3 regions of the Streptomyces sp. NPDC001663 genome follow, and region 1 is predicted to be linked to each of the others. Evidence: riboswitches for the same ligand, from Rfam matches in the RefSeq annotation. Region 1 holds a riboswitch; each other region holds the start of a gene.
What was found. A riboswitch is a leader RNA that binds a small molecule or an ion and turns the genes downstream of it on or off. The one in region 1 is predicted to bind cyclic di-AMP.

Region 1 (5,031 bases):
ATCGCCGAGGCCAAGCACGTCTTCATCGGGCACGGCGACAGCGACAAGCTCGCCAGCAGCAACCGCGTCAGCAAGGTGTACGACGAGATCTGGGTGGCCGGCCGCGCCGGACGGGACCGTTACCAGCGGGTGCGGCACGCCATCGCCGACGAGGCCATCGTCGAGGTGGGCCGCCCGCAGCTGGCGCCGATCCGGCTGCACGCCGACCACACCCCTGGCCCGCTGCCGGTCGTCCTGTACGCCCCCACCTGGGAGGGCTGGAGCGACGACGACTGCCACACCTCCCTGATCCCGATGGGCGTGAGGCTGGTCGAGCAGCTCCTCGAGCAGAACGTCCGCGTCATCTACAAGCCGCACCCGCTCACCGGCCGCCGCTCCGCCGAGGCGGCCGCCGCGGACCGGGCCGTGCGTGCGATGCTCGCCGCCGCAAACGAGCAGCACGAGGCCACGGGAGCTCAACTCGCCTCGGCCGAGCGGCGGTTGACGGAGATCCGGACCCGGCTCGACGAGCTGTCGGGGCAGCACGGCGGCGACTACGTCCAGCAGACCCGTGACGCACGCGTCCCCGACCGCGACGGCGCGGCCGAGTGGCACGACCTGCGCGCAGAGTGGCACCGGCTCTTCTGGGAGAGCTCGGGCCCGGTCCGCCACCACGTGATCACCGAACAGCTGCCGACGTTGTACGACTGCTTCAACCAGGCGGACGTCCTCATCAGCGACGTCTCCTCGGTGGTCGCCGACTTCGTCGCCAGTCTCAAGCCGTACGTGCTGACCAACGCGCTGGACCTGCCCGACGAGGAGTTCCGGGCCGCATACACCACCGCCGGAGGCGCTTTTCTCCTCGACCGCGAGTGCACCCGGCTGCCGGAGATCCTGCGCTCCGTCCGCGAACCGCGCCACGACCCGATGGCCGCGCGACGCCGCGTTCTCAAGGAGTACGTCCTCGGCCCGGACCGTCCCGCCTCCATGGAGCGGTTCAACGCAGCCGTCAACGCGCTGGCCGAGCGGGCGGCGGCGGAGACGGCAGCCGAACGGGGCACGGCCGGCTCGGCCGAGCTGGTCGGTCTGGTCGACCCGGCGGGGTGAGCGTCCGGGCCGCCTACGACCGGCGCCGCGGCTTTCCGCGCTTGGCGGGCTTGGCCCCCTTGGAGCCGCCTGTGCCCCCGCGGGGGTTCCGGGTGGTCGCCTTCCCCGTGGTCTTCGCGGCCGCGGGCTTACGGCGCGGTTGGCCGGCCTTGTCTGCGGCCTTGTCCTGCGGCTGAGGCGACGCTGCCTGACGGCCGCGGGAGCTGTTGACCGTGCGGCCGCGGACGATTCCGATGAAGTCCTCGACCATGTCGGTCGTGGCCTCCTCGGGCCACGACAGGGCGACGCCGGACTGAGGGGCGTCCACGACCGGCCGGTAGGTGAGGTCCCTGCGGTGGTGGAGGCGGGCCAGCGACTGGGGGACGACCAGCAGGCCGATGCCCGCCGCGACCAGTTCGACGGCGTCCTCGGTGGTGGCGGGGCGTTCGAAGGCGGGCTCGCCGGGCGGCCGGTCCCAGTCGAAGACGTCGTCGAGGGGGTGGAGGACGACCTCCTCGGCGAGGTCCTCGAGGGTCACCTCGTCCGCCGCCGTGATCACGTGGTCCTTGGGGACCACGACCACCGTCGTCTCGGTGTAGAGGGGAATCGCGCTGAAGAACGTACGGTCGACCGGCAGCCGCACCAGCCCCGCGTCGGCCGTACCGTCGCGCAGCACGCCGGAGGCCTCCGCGGCCGGTACGGCGAGGAGGGTCAGCGGGATGTCGGGCAGGCGCTCGTTCCAGATCCGCACCCACTTGGCGGGCGTCGTCCCCGGGACGTACGCAAGCCGGAACACTGGGGATGCTTCCGAGCCTGGCATTCCGCCAGGTTACCGGCCGTGGTCGGCGGGCCCGTACGCGCTCGTTACCCTGGACGGCATGAAGTCGCACCAGACCGCCCAGACGATGAAGCCCGCGACCGCGGCAAAGAAGCTGGGTGTGTACCTCGAGGCCACCCCCGCCGAGTTCCGTGAGGGTGTCGTCTCGCGCGCCCAGCTCGACGCCTTCCAGGCCGATCCGCCTCAGTGGCTGCGCGAGCTGCGGGCCAAGGGTCCGCACCCCCGTCCGGTGGTCGCGGAGAAGCTGGGCATCTCCATCTCCGGTCTCGCACGCGGTGGGATCACCGAGCCGCTGACGACCGAGCAGATCGAGGCTCTGAAGCAGGAGCAGCCCGAGTGGCTGGTGAAGGAGCGCGCCACCCAGGCCGAGGTCCGCAAGGAGGGGGCGCGCATCAAGAAGCGCAACGCCGAGCGCGCGGCGCGCGCCGATCACCCGCGATCCTGACGTCCCGAGTCCGCGGCCGCGACAGTCCGTCGCCGCCCGGACTCCGTGCGTATATGAAGGGGCCGATCTGACGGCGCATCAAGACGAAGGTCACAAAAGCGTATCGGACATTCCGCCCTTCAACCTTCACACGAGCCGCACAAGTTGGCTAGCTTGGCATCAGGCCGCTCGAGTCACTCCGGCGAACCCCGTCGGGAAGCGCGGCCTCCGCCGAGTCCGGTGCGCCTCTGTGGGCAGCCGGAGCCGGGGACCCAACCGAATCATGGGGTGAATCGGCCCAACTGCCCTTCGGGGCAAGGGCCGTAGGGCAATCCTTCCGGAACGACCGCCCGAACCCGACAGCTAACTCGGTAGGCGGAGCACGGAAGGAGTACGGCTCCCATGGCGCCGGAACGATCGTCGCGTCCTGGAGGCACAGGCCTCCCCGGTATGCGCAACTCCGCCCTCGCCACGGCGGCCCTCACCTCGGTGGCGCTGCTGTCGCAGACCGCCGACGCCGCACCGCTCACGGGGGACGAGGGACCCAGCCGCGAGGACGTCCGGCAGCGTGTGAGCAGCCTCTACGACCGGGCCGAGGACGACACCGGCCAACACAACCTGACCCGTGTCCAGCAGGCGGCCAAGCGCGGTCGCGTCACCCCTGCCGGCCGGGCCAGGCGCTCGGATCCCGATCTCGACAACGTCACCAGGCAGTGGTTCGACGGGGCACGGGCATCGCTGGGCCCGACGGTTCCGGCGGTGCTGCCGTCCGACCGCACACCGGCCCGCCCGGCCGAGACCCGGCGTGCGCGTCCGGCGGAGTGGGCGGGCGACGCCCGTGCCGGCCGTGAGCTGGAGGCAGCCCCGCGGCCCGTTCCCGAGCTGCCCGCGGCGGGCGCCCGCCGTCCGGTCGCCGAACTGACCGCCGGTCCCACGGCCGCGCTTCCCGCCGTGCCGGCGCCGCGTCAGGAGGCGGCCGTCGCCGCACTGCCCGCGGCGGCCCCCGAGTCGAAGCAGTCCTCGCTGCGGAAGTCCAAGCAGGAGAACCAGCGCAAGATCGCGGCCGCCAGCGAGCTGCTCTACCGGTACACCGCCCAGCAGACCTCACTCCCGCGTCCGGCCCTGGACAGCTGGCAGACGGCCGCGCAGCAGAGCGCGCCGCTCGCCGCGATCGAGCAGCCGCAGCCCGCCTGGGCGACCACGGCACAGCAGGCCGTGGTGCAGGCACAGCCGCCCCAGGGCGGCTGGCAGGACCCGGTGGCGCAGGAACAGGCCCGCCGTGCGGCCGACGAGGCGTGGCGACTGCAGCAGCCGTCGGTGCTCGACACGGGCGTACCGATGGCTGAGCAGTGGCGCCCGCAGGGGCAGACGGTGCTGGACACCGGCGTGCCCATGACCCAGGAGTGGCGCCCGCAGGAGCAGACGGTCCTCGACACCGGCATACCCATGACCCAGGACTGGCGCTCGCAGCAGCCGTCGGTGCTCGACACGGGCATACCTGCGGCCCAGGAGTGGCGCCCGCAGGACCTGACCGTCCTCGACACCGGTGTCCCGGCGCCGCAGACGCCCATCGGCACGAAGGCCGACCGGGCCGTCGCCTTCGCACAGGCGCAGATCGGCAGGCCCTGCCTGTGGGGTGCGGTCGGGCCGGAGTCGTACGACAACGCCGGTCTCACCCAGGCCGCCTGGAAGGCCGCCGGGGTCGCCCTGCCGCGGTCCACGTCCGAGCAGGCGAGCATCGGCACGGTGATCCCGCTCGCCGAGAGCCGTCCCGGGGACCTGATCTTCTTCCACGACAACTTCAGCCACGTCGGCCTCTACACCGGCAACGGCATGATGATCCACGCGCCCGGCCCGGGTTCGGTCATCCGCGAGGAGTCGATCCACAACGCGGGAGAGGCGGCGATCCGCATCGCCGTACGGCCCGCGTGAGTTTCAGGCACGCCGGTCGAGCCGTGCCACCAGCAGCTCGGTGAACTGCGAGGCCGCCCACGGGAGTCGGCGGCCGAGCATCGTCTGGACCTGGGCCTCCCGCTGCCGGAAGACCGGGTGGTCCACCCGCACGTGCACGACGCCCTCAGTGCCCTCGTCCAGGTCGCCGAGATCGCCGACGAGGGCGACGCCACCGCCGCGGCGCACGAACTCGTACAGCGGGGCGAGCGCATCGCAGACCAGGGCCGGACGGACCGTGATTCCCTCCAACTGGGCGCCGATGTCGAAGAGTTCACGCTGACTGGTGCCGGCCGAGCCGAGCGCGAGCGGGTGGGCGCACAGCTCGGCCAGGGTGATCCGCTCCCGCCCCGCCAGCTCGTGCCCTGCCGGGACGATGGCGGCCACCGGGATGACGACGGCGCACTCCACCCGTACGTCGTGCTGCGGGCCCATCGCATAGGTGGCGGCGACGTCGGCGATGCCCTCGGCCACCCGCCGGGTCGCCTCCTGGCGGTGCACGATGTCGAGGCGGAAGGTGACGTCCGGATGTGCCCGCCGGAAGTCGGCCATCGCGCCCGGTACGACGCGCCGGGCGAACCCCTCCGAGCAGGTGACGGTGACGCTGCGGACGTCCGCCCCGCGCCCGGTGCGCAGTTCGTCGACGAGCGCGGCCGATTCGGCCTCGCTGCGGCGGGCGTGCGCCAGCAGCCGGGAGCCGGCGTCGGTGACGGTCATCCCGCGCGGATGCCGGACGAACAGCGGCACGCCGACT
Region 2 (5,031 bases), on a different contig from region 1:
CGCTCCTCGGCGGCTTCCTCACCCAGATGAAGGCGATGGGCCGCGACGAGGCCCGCTTCGTCCCGGCGATGCTGCACGGCGCGCTGACCATGCTGGTCACCGGCGCGATCCTGGTCGGCCTCAACCAGGCCGACGACCAGCACGTCAACAACATCAAGATCGGCGTGAAGCTGGCCCTGCTGATCGTGATCCTCGGTCTGGTCTATGTGAAGCGGGACGACGAGAAGGTGGACAAGAGCCTGTTCGGCCTGGTGGGCCTGCTCACCACGGCGAACATCTTCATCGCGGTGCTGTGGACGTGACCTCGGCGGCGGTCGGTTCCGTGGCCGCCGCGGCGTAGGCCCGGACCGCCCCCGCGGCGACGGCCAGCCAGGCCGCCACCGCCATCCACAGCAGCACCTCCCCGGGCGTCTCGAGCCACGGGACGTCGAGCGCGGCGGCGACGGACAGCGTGCCCGCCGCCGTCATCCCCATCGGGAACACGGTCGCCCAGCGGCGCACGTCGTAGCGCAGCCGCGGCCGGACCGCCTCCGCGACGAGCAGGACGGCGTACCAGGCCAGGTCCAGCACGAGCAGTGCGACGGTGACGGCGCGCAGGACGCCGCGGTCGTCGTCGTTCCACAGGTACAGGCGCGCGCTGTCGGCGGCGACGAGTTTCGCCCCGGCCAGCGCCGAGATGGCGAGCGCGCCGCCCGCGATCCAGTGGTCCCCGGCCCCTTCGACGACCTGCCTCAGGTCGAAGTGGGCCAGTGCGAAGCCGTAGAGGACGAGCCCGAGCCAGAACAGCACGAGCGCCGTGTGCGCGAGCCACGCCGTCGCCTCGGCCCCGGCGAGCGTGGCCCCGAGCACGGCGAGCCCCTGCGTGGCCACGCAGCACAGGAACACCGCGCCCGGCATACGCCGCCGCCAGTGCCGTACGACGCCCACGAGCAGCGCCGGCCACAGTACGGCCGCCAGCGCGAGCAGGGCCTCGGCGAGGGTCTGCCATCCGAGTGCGGAGATCCGGGTGCCGAGCACACACGTCGCCGCGACGGCGGTGAGCGCCCCCGGCGTCCCCGCCTCCGTCCGCCACCTCTCACGTTCCCGCACCAGCCGCTCGACGAACTCCGCCGCCAGCACGACCCAGGCGGCACCGGCCAGCCCGAGCGTCACGCGCGACAGCACCTCGTACCCGGTCAGATGCAGCCCGACCGACAGGATGGCGGTCGCCATCACGGCAGCCCCGGCCGCCGGCGAACGCCGCGCCCACCAGGCACGGAAAGGGGAGAGGCGGGACGAGAGGAATGTGCGGGAGAGGCCGGACATGGGCCGATGCTAAGGAGCGCGGGGCGCCGCGCGAGCGGGGCACGCGCGCGGGAGCGACGAAATGCGCGCGAGCGCAGGGCACGGGCCCTGCGCCCGCTCCGACGTGATCGTGGGTCCGGTGCCTTACGCCGGCCGCACCACGCTGTGGATGATCGACTCGCCGCCGTAGTAGACCGACTCCTCGCGGACGTACGCGCCCGGCTTCGGGGCGTGGATCATCATGCCGTTGCCGATGTAGAGGCCGACGTGACTGATGTCGTCGTAGAAGAAGATCAGGTCGCCCGGCTGGGCGTCGGCGAGGGAGACCGTGGTGCCGGCGTTCACCTGGTCGTAGGTGGTGCGCGGGAGGGAGACGCCGGCGGCCTTCCAGGCGGCCTGGGTGAGGCCGGAGCAGTCGTAGGAGCCGGGGCCGGTGGCGCCCCAGACGTACGGCTTGCCGATCTGCGCGCGGGCGAAGGCGAGCGCCTTCTCGGCCTTGGTGGAGTAGGAGGAGTCCGAGGTGCCGGTGCTGGAACCGGTGTCGGAGGACGAGCCGCTGTCCTGGGCCGCGGCCTCCTCCTTGGCCTTCTCCTCAGCCGCCTGCTGCTTGGCGAGCTCCGCGGCCTTGCGGGCGGCCTCCTCTTCCTTCTTCTTCTGGATCGCCGCGAGCCGCGCCTTCTCCTCGGCGGTCAGCTTCGACAGCAGATCGCGCGCGTCGGAGAGCTTCTTCTGCACCGTGGACTTGGCGGTCTGCAGGTCGCTCTGCGTCTCGGTGAGCGTCCGGAGGCTCTTGGAGGCCTCCTGGCGCTTCTTCATCGTCGCGGACTGCTCGGTGAAGTAGTCGTCCACCGCAGTCTTCTGACGGGACGTCAGCCGTCCCATGAGCTGCGTCTGGTCGAAGTAGTCCTGCGGGGAGTCGGCGAGCAGGAAGGTCGCCGTGTCGGGCGCGGCGGCGCCGGTCCGATACTGGGCGGCGGCGAAGGAACCAAGCTGCTCCCGCTCTTCGTTGAGCTTCTGCGTGCGCTCGGCGACGTCGTCGAGGAGGGTGTCGACGCGCTTGCGCTGCTTGGTGGTCTTCTCCTTGGCGGCGTTGTACTTCTCGGTGGCCGACTCCGCCTGGCGGTAGAGATCGTCGACCTTCTTCTCGACTTCCTCGAGGCTGGGCTTCCCGTCGGCGGCGGGGGCGGCGTTCGCCGACTGGGACAGCAGGGCCACCGAGGTGAGGGCGGCGGTGGCGAGGGCGGGGGTGCGTATGCCTGCTACGCGCGTACCCGCGGGGCGCGACTTGCGGTGCGACGCCAAGAGTGGCGACTCCTTCCATGTTCCGCCTACCGAGTTAGCTGTCGGGTTCGGGCGGGTGATTCGGAAGGGTTGCCCTACGGCCCTTGCCCCGGAGGGGAGTTAGGCCGATTCACCCCAAGGTCGGTGGGTCCCCGGCTCCGGACGGCGCGGCGGCGCCCCGGACTCGGCGGAGGCCGCGCGGCCCGGCGACGTTCGCCGGTGGGGGTCGTACGGCCTGCTCGGAACGGTAGCCAACTCGTGTGGCCCCTGTGAAGGTTGATGTTCGATATGCCCGATACATTTTCGTGACCTTTGGTCAGAGTGTCGCTCGCCGTCGCCAATACGGAGTGATCTGCGTCAACTTGTACGTATTTTGACCGGAGTGACGACATCCGCCCGCTTTCGACCGCTAACTTCCAGCCAGCCACGGTCCGGTGCCGTGGCGGGTGAGAGGGGTTCGGCCATGAGGAAGCGCACAGCACTCGTCGTCGGCACATCGGTCGCCCTCGCCGCCACCGCGGGCATCGCACCCGCGAGCGCGGCAGGGGGCCACGGCGGAGGAAAGCCCGTGATCCGCGTGATCGCCAAGGGCCTCGACAACCCGCGCCAGCTCTCGTACGACAACGGTCATCTGTACGTCGCCGAAGCCGGCCGCGGCGGCAAGAAGTGCCTCGGGGAGGGACCCGAGGGCCCGACGTGCATAGGTCTCTCGTCGGCGGTCACCAAGATCTTCTGGGACGGGGGCGCCTGGAAGCACTACCGCCTGGTCGACGGCCTCCCGTCGGCGGGCGCACCCGACGGCGGCTTCTCGGTCGGCGTCGACGGCGTCTCGGCCCTGAACGGCTGTGTCTGGGGCGTGGAGACCTGGGCCCCGCCGGAGGCCGGCGTGCCCACCACCCCGCCCTGGAACAAGCTCGGCAAGCTGCTGTCCATCGAGCGGGGCAAGGCCAGGATCGCCGCCGACATCTCCGCCGTAGAACTGAAGTACAACCCGCACAAGGCGTCCGTCGACTCCAACCCGTACGGCGTCCTCGCGCTCCCGGACGGCCGCAGGATCGTCGCGGACGCGGCCGGCAACGACCTCGTCGAGGTCTCCCCGGGTGGCAAGGCCCGTCCCTTCACGGTGTTCAAGAACCACGACGGACACGAGGCCGTCCCGACCTCCCTGGCCCTCGGCCCCGACGGCAACCTCTACGTCGGCGAGCTCAACGGAGAGCCCAAGAAGCCCACCGCGCGCGTGTGGAAGGTCGATCCCCGGAGCGGCAGGATCCTCGGCTGGAAGTCCGGCTTCGGCTCGATCACGGGCATCGCGTTCAACAGCGACGGCGACCTGTACGTCAGCCAGCTCTTCGCCGGCGTCGTGACCAAGGTCTCGGGCGGCAAGCGTACGAACGTGCAGGTGCCGTTCCCGGCGGGCGTGGCCGTCGACCCGTGGGACGGCAAGGTCTACGTCTCGGCCTGGTCCATCGCGGACCGTGACGGCACGGTGCTGGAAGGCAAGAAGACACCGGGCGGCCAGGTCTGGAAGATCCTCGGCTTCTGAGCGCGGGAGGCCGGAGGGCCGGGTTCCGGGAGGCCGGTTCCCGGCCCTCCGGGGCGCTGAATCCGTCGATGTTCTCGGGGTGGCGGCGGGCTGTCAGTGGGGCGCCCTAGACTCGGAAGGCGATGAGCAGCCTCTTTGACGACAGCTTCCTGGCGAACCTCCAGGCCCCTCGCGGGCACGAGGAGGAACTCCCGCCTCCGCCCGAGGACGATCACGTACCGGAGCAGGTTCCGGACGATCTGTTCGGTGGGAAGTTCGACGTGCCGCCGGACCGGGACGCCTATTACCGCGACGGCGCCCCACGCCCGGTGATCGACGCGGCCGCGCTCCTGGACGGGCTGAACGAGAACCAGCGCGCGGCCGTCGTCCACTCCGGCACCCCGCTGCTCATCGTGGCCGGCGCCGGCTCCGGCAAGACCCGCGTGCTCACGCACCGCATCGCGCACCTCCTCGGCGAGCGGAACGTGCATCCGGGCCAGATCCTCGCGATCACCTTCACCAACAAGGCCGCGGGCGAGATGAAGGAGCGCGTCGAGCAGCTCGTCGGCCCGCGCGCGAACGCGATGTGGGTGATGACCTTCCACAGTGCGTGTGTGCGCATCCTGCGCCGCGAGAGCAAGAAGCTCGGCTTCACGTCGAGCTTCTCGATCTACGACGCCGCCGACAGCAAGCGCCTGATGGCCCTGGTCTGCCGCGACCTGGACCTCGACCCCAAGCGCTACCCGCCGAAGTCCTTCAGCGCCAAGATCTCGAACCTGAAGAACGAGCTGATCGACGAGGAGGACTTCGCCGCCCAGGCCGCCGACGGCTTCGAGAAGACCCTCGCCCAGGCCTACGCCATGTACCAGTCGCGGCTGCGCGAGGCGAACGCCCTCGACTTCGACGACCTGATCATGACGACGGTCAACCTGCTCCGCGCCTTC
Region 3 (5,031 bases), on a different contig from region 1:
CGGTCGGCCGCGGTGTGGTCGGCGCGCGCCTTCTTGGCCGCGTCCGGGTCGATGACGATGTAGCCCGTCTCCCCCGGCATCACATAGTGCAGCCGCAGCCGGATCTGCTGCTCGGCGTACGAGTCGTCCTGCCAGCGCGCCTTGAGGTCGCGCAGCTGCTCGACCCGCTGTCTGGCCTGCTCCTTCTGCCGCTGGAGGTCCGCGATGTCGGCGCGCTGGGAGACGTACTGCCTTATCGGGTACGCGAGCGCCACGACGAGCGAGCACAGGACCAGCACGAGCAGCGCGGCCCGGCCGGTCAGCCGGGAGCGCCGGGCCTGCCGCTTGGTCTGGGAGCGGTAGACACGGGCCGCGGTCTGCTCGCCGAGCAGCCTGATCCTGGTCGCGGTGGAGAAACGGTCCCGGTCCTTCACGGCCATCTCCGCTTCCCCTTTCACACGCGCGTACGTCCCCGCACACGGTACGGGACCGAGTACGGGGACGTACGTACGACTGGCTAAGGCTTACCCCAGGTTGGGTCAGCCCTTGAAGCGGGGGAAGGCCGAACGGCCCGCGTACACCGCCGCGTCGTCGAGGATCTCCTCGATGCGCAGCAGCTGGTTGTACTTGGCGACGCGCTCGGAGCGGGCCGGGGCGCCGGTCTTGATCTGGCCGCAGTTGGTGGCGACGGCCAGGTCGGCGATGGTGACGTCCTCGGTCTCGCCGGAGCGGTGGGACATCATGCACTTGAAGCCGCTGCGCTGGGCGAGCTCGACGGCGTCCAGGGTCTCGGTGAGCGAACCGATCTGGTTCACCTTCACGAGCAGCGCGTTGGCGGCGCCGTCCTCGATGCCGCGGGCCAGGCGCTCCGGGTTGGTGACGAACAGGTCGTCGCCGACGAGCTGGACCTGGTCGCCGAGCTTGTCGGTGATGACCTTCCAGCCGGCCCAGTCGTCCTCGAACAGCGGGTCCTCGATGGAGACGAGCGGGTAGGCGGCGACGAGCTCCTCGTAGTACTCCGTCATCTCGGCGGCCGAGCGCTCCTTGCCCTCGAAGAGGTACTTGCCGTCCTTGTAGAACTCGGAGGCGGCGACGTCGAGCGCGAGGGCGATCTGCTCGCCCGGGGCGTAACCGGCTTCCTTGATGGCCTCGAGGATGAGGTCGAGGGCGGCACGGTTGGAGTCCAGGTTCGGGGCGAAGCCGCCCTCGTCGCCGAGGCCGGTGGACAGGCCCTTGGTCTTCAGCACCTTCTTGAGGGTGTGGTAGACCTCGGTGCCCCAGCGCAGGGCCTCGGAGAAGGACTCCGCGCCGATCGGGGCGATCATGAACTCCTGGATGTCCACGTTGGAGTCGGCGTGCGAGCCGCCGTTCAGGATGTTCATCATCGGCACCGGCAGCAGGTGCGCGTTCGGGCCGCCCAGGTAGCGGAAGAGCGGGAGGTCGCTGGCCTCGGAGGCGGCGTGGGCGACGGCGAGGGAGACGCCGAGGATGGCGTTGGCGCCGAGCGAGCCCTTGTTGTCGGTGGCGTCCAGGTCGAACATCGCCTGGTCGATCAGGCGCTGCTCGGTGGCGTCGTAGCCGACCAGCTCCGGGCCGATCTGCTCGATGACGGCGAGGACGGCCTTCTCGACACCCTTGCCCTGGTAGCGGTTGGGGTCACCGTCGCGGAGCTCGATGGCCTCGAAGGCACCGGTGGAGGCACCGGACGGGACGGCGGCACGACCCGTGCTGCCGTCGTCGAGGCCGACCTCGACCTCGACCGTGGGGTTGCCTCGGGAGTCCAGGATTTCCCGGGCTACGACGACGTCGATGGACGGCACGAGCATCTCCTTCATGGATGTGACGCGGCTACGGCAGTACCGCAGTGGCTCTGCGAGACGAGCCTAACCGCCTCCGGCCGATCGGCCACGCTGCCGACCACCCCTTGAGCCGAACCGAGAGTAAATTGTTTCCGAACGGAACAAAGCGCGAGGGCAAAAAGAGCCCCGCCCCGGTGCGTACGGGGGAACACGCACCGGAGCGGGGAGCCCGTGGGGACGGGGGAGGCCCTCACGTGTCCTCCATATTGAAGGACACGGCTGTCAGGGCACTGTGGTTCAGCTACCGGCCCGCTGTCACTTGAGGTGCAGCTGCTGACCCGGGTAGATGAGGTTGGCGTCCTCGACGATGTCCTTGTTCAGCTTGAACAGCTTCTGCCAGCCGCCCTTGACGCCGTGCTTCTCGGCGATCGAGCTGAGGGTGTCACCCTTGACGACCTTGTACTCGCCGTCGCCCTTCTTGACCTTCTTGCCGGTCGGGGTGGTGACGGTCTTCGTCGACTTCTTGACGGTCGGACGCTCGGAGGAACGGGAGGCGCTCTGCTCGGAGGAGCGGGTGCTGGTGCTGCCCGAGTTCGAGGAGCTCGAGCTGCTGGAGCCGGAGTAGGTGGCGCCGGACAGGCCCTTGCCGCAGACCGGCCAGGCACCCTTGCCCTGGGAGGCGAGGACCTTCTCGGCTATCTCGATCTGCTGCGCCTTGCTGGCCTGGTTGGCGGTGGAGGCGTACTTCGTGCCGCCGTACGCGGCCCACGTCGAGGCGGAGAACTGCAGGCCGCCGTAGTAGCCGTTGCCGGTGTTGATGGACCAGTTGCCGCCCGACTCGCACTGGGCGACCGTGTCCCACTCGGAGGCGGTGGCGGCGGAGGCGTTGCCGGCCGCCATCAGCGGGGCGGCGATGGCGACACCGGTGACGCCGGCGAGCGCGGCGACGCGAGTGGCCTTGGACGGACGACGGTGCTTGCCCTTGCCGGAAAACAGCATGGAAGGATCCCCTCACCGACGCCTGCGAGGTGAGCTGTCGGGTTAGGGCCGGTTGAGTTGCCCTGCCACGCACCTCCCGGTGCGCGACTTCACCCCAAGCCGGTTCCGACTGCCTTCGGCCATACGGCCTCAACTGCCGGACCCGGCACTTACCTTGGGTCCCCCGCTCCTGCCTACGGCGCTTTACGCGACGACTGTTCCCGTACGGCCGCTGGCAGGACTCGGCGTTGCGGCAGCCGGGGCTCGTGGTGACGAGCGGTGACGACCGTAGACAGGGAATCCGGCGAATTTCAAAGACGATCAGGGCTTCTGAGACTCATCCCACACTTTCACCAAACCGGACATTCAGCCCGAAGTGTGACGCGAACTCCCTCTGCTTTTCGCCCTATTCGGCAGGGAGTCGCAGGGTCTGACCGGCGAAGATGTGGTTCGGGTCGGCACCGATGGCCTTCCTGTTCTCCGCGTAGAGCGCGCGCCATCCGCCGTCCAGGTCAAGGGAGTCGGCAATGGAGGCGAGAGTGTCGCCGGCATGGACGGCGTACGCGTCGTCCGTACGACTGTCGGTGGCGGACTCGTCGGCGCTGGCGCCGCGGTGGCGGCCGGTGCCGGTCGCGCCGGTGTCGACGAGGGCCCAAGAGCCCGCGGCCTGCTCGGCTTTGTCCGAGTCGCCACCATTCGTCCCACCCGTGGACGAGCTGTCGGTTGACTGTGAATCGGACGGAGAGGCGGAAGGCGAGGCGGACTTGTCGGATTTGCTGGAGTTGTCCGCACGGTCGGAGGAGGAGCCGGGAGAGGTCGACGGTGATGCGGACTCGTCCGCCGAAGACTTGCCGGACGAGTTGCCGGACGACTCGCTCGACGAGTTGGACAGGCCAGTGGAGTCCGAACCGTCCGAAGAATCAGACGAACTGGACGAATCGGAACCATCGCCCAGAATGCCGGTGTCGACATCGGCCGAGCCCGAGTCCTTGCTCAGCCCGGAGGTCAGACCGCAGGTGTGGAACGCGCCGACGCCCTGGTCGTCGAGGAGTTTCTCGGCGACGGCTATCTGCTGGTTGCGGCTGGCGAGGTCGGCGCTCGGGGCGTAGTCGAGGCCGCCGTACTTCTCCCAGTTCTGCTGCGAGAGCTGGAGGCCGCCGTAGAAGCCGTTGCCGCTGTTCTCGCTCCAGGAGCCGCCGGTCTCACAGTTCGCCACCTTGTCCCAGGTGGTGCCGTCGGCGGCGTTCGCACTCGCCGCTCCGAGGAGCGGGATGGCGATGGCGGAGCCGGTCACCCCGGCCGCGACGAGGAGTGCCGGAGCCTGGCGGGGGCGACGGTGACGACCGTTCCCGGAGAGCATGCGGAGGCCTTTCACGAGACAGCAGTGACCGCGGCGCATGGAACTCGGGCGCCGTCGTTGATCCGTGAACGTATCGGCACTCGATCACTTGTCACAAGTTAATGCCGCGTAGATCACGTGAAGATCACAGAGTAGAGGGCGTGTCACCTTTGACCGGGGGGACGCAGTGGCTCAATCGGGGTGAACTCGACCGGAAGCGTACGCAGTCCGCGCATGATGAGCCCGCCCCGCCACCTCAACTCGGCCGGGTCCTGGGCAAGTTGGAGGTTTGGGAGCCGGGTGAGGAGTGTGGCGAGCGCGGTCTGGCCTTCGAGGCGGGCGAGCGGTGCGCCGAGGCAGTAGTGGATCCCGTGGCCGTACCCGAGGTGCTGGTTGTCCCGGCGGGCGAGGTCGAGGGTGTCCGGGTCGGTGAACCGCTCCGGGTCCCGGTCGGCGGCGGCGAGCACGACCAGGACGGGGTCGCCGGGTGCGATGTGCTGTCCGCCGATGGTGAGGGGCTCGGTGGCGAAGCGCCAGGTGGCGAGTTCCACGGGGCCGTCGTAGCGGAGGAGTTCCTCGACGCCGGTTTCGAGGAGACCGGTTTCGCCGGCGGCGAGGGAGGTCTGGAGGCGGTGGCGCTGCTCGGGGTGGGTGAGGAGGGCGTACGTCCCGTTGCCGATGAGGTTCACGGTGGTCTCAAAACCCGCAAACAGCAGGATGAAAGCCATCGCGGCGGCCTCGTTCTCGGTGAGGTGCTCGCCGTGGTCGGAGGCTCGGATGAGGCCGGAGATGAGGTCCTCGCCGGGGGTGGGGGCGTCGGGGAGGGCCTGGCGCTTGCGGTGGATCAGCTCGGCGAGATAGCCGCGCATCTTCTTCACCGACCGCGCGACACCGCCGCGCGGTCCGCCGCCGTGCCGGATCATCATGCCCGCCCAG

Region 2: it holds a riboswitch for cyclic di-AMP, as region 1 does, so the genes downstream of both, ACFY1L_RS08245 (NlpC/P60 family protein) here and ACFY1L_RS37235 (NlpC/P60 family protein) in region 1, are expected to answer to the same signal.
Region 3: it holds a riboswitch for cyclic di-AMP, as region 1 does, so the genes downstream of both, ACFY1L_RS24850 (transglycosylase family protein) here and ACFY1L_RS37235 (NlpC/P60 family protein) in region 1, are expected to answer to the same signal.

Annotation. Positions count from the first base shown of each region.
Region 1 covers NZ_JBIAUR010000013.1:291,294-296,324, reverse strand. Annotated here, with positions in the region: gene ACFY1L_RS37250 (hypothetical protein) at 1-1,086, shown strand, start outside; gene ACFY1L_RS37245 (LysR family substrate-binding domain-containing protein) at 1,100-1,885, opposite strand; gene ACFY1L_RS37240 (DUF5997 family protein) at 1,944-2,348, shown strand; cyclic di-AMP (ydaO/yuaA leader) riboswitch at 2,547-2,721, shown strand; gene ACFY1L_RS37235 (NlpC/P60 family protein) at 2,730-4,259, shown strand; gene ACFY1L_RS37230 (LysR family transcriptional regulator) at 4,263-5,031, opposite strand, start outside.
Region 2 covers NZ_JBIAUR010000002.1:415,282-420,312, forward strand. Annotated here, with positions in the region: gene ACFY1L_RS08235 (hypothetical protein) at 1-302, shown strand, start outside; gene ACFY1L_RS08240 (tellurite resistance/C4-dicarboxylate transporter family protein) at 280-1,305, opposite strand; gene ACFY1L_RS08245 (NlpC/P60 family protein) at 1,429-2,586, opposite strand; cyclic di-AMP (ydaO/yuaA leader) riboswitch at 2,595-2,743, opposite strand; gene ACFY1L_RS08250 (ScyD/ScyE family protein) at 3,029-4,108, shown strand; gene pcrA (DNA helicase PcrA) at 4,231-5,031, shown strand, end outside.
Region 3 covers NZ_JBIAUR010000007.1:499,963-504,993, reverse strand. Annotated here, with positions in the region: gene ACFY1L_RS24860 (septum formation initiator family protein) at 1-419, opposite strand, end outside; gene eno (phosphopyruvate hydratase) at 519-1,805, opposite strand; gene ACFY1L_RS24850 (transglycosylase family protein) at 2,094-2,777, opposite strand; cyclic di-AMP (ydaO/yuaA leader) riboswitch at 2,782-2,968, opposite strand; gene ACFY1L_RS24845 (transglycosylase family protein) at 3,163-4,116, opposite strand; gene ACFY1L_RS24840 (cytochrome P450) at 4,260-5,031, opposite strand, start outside.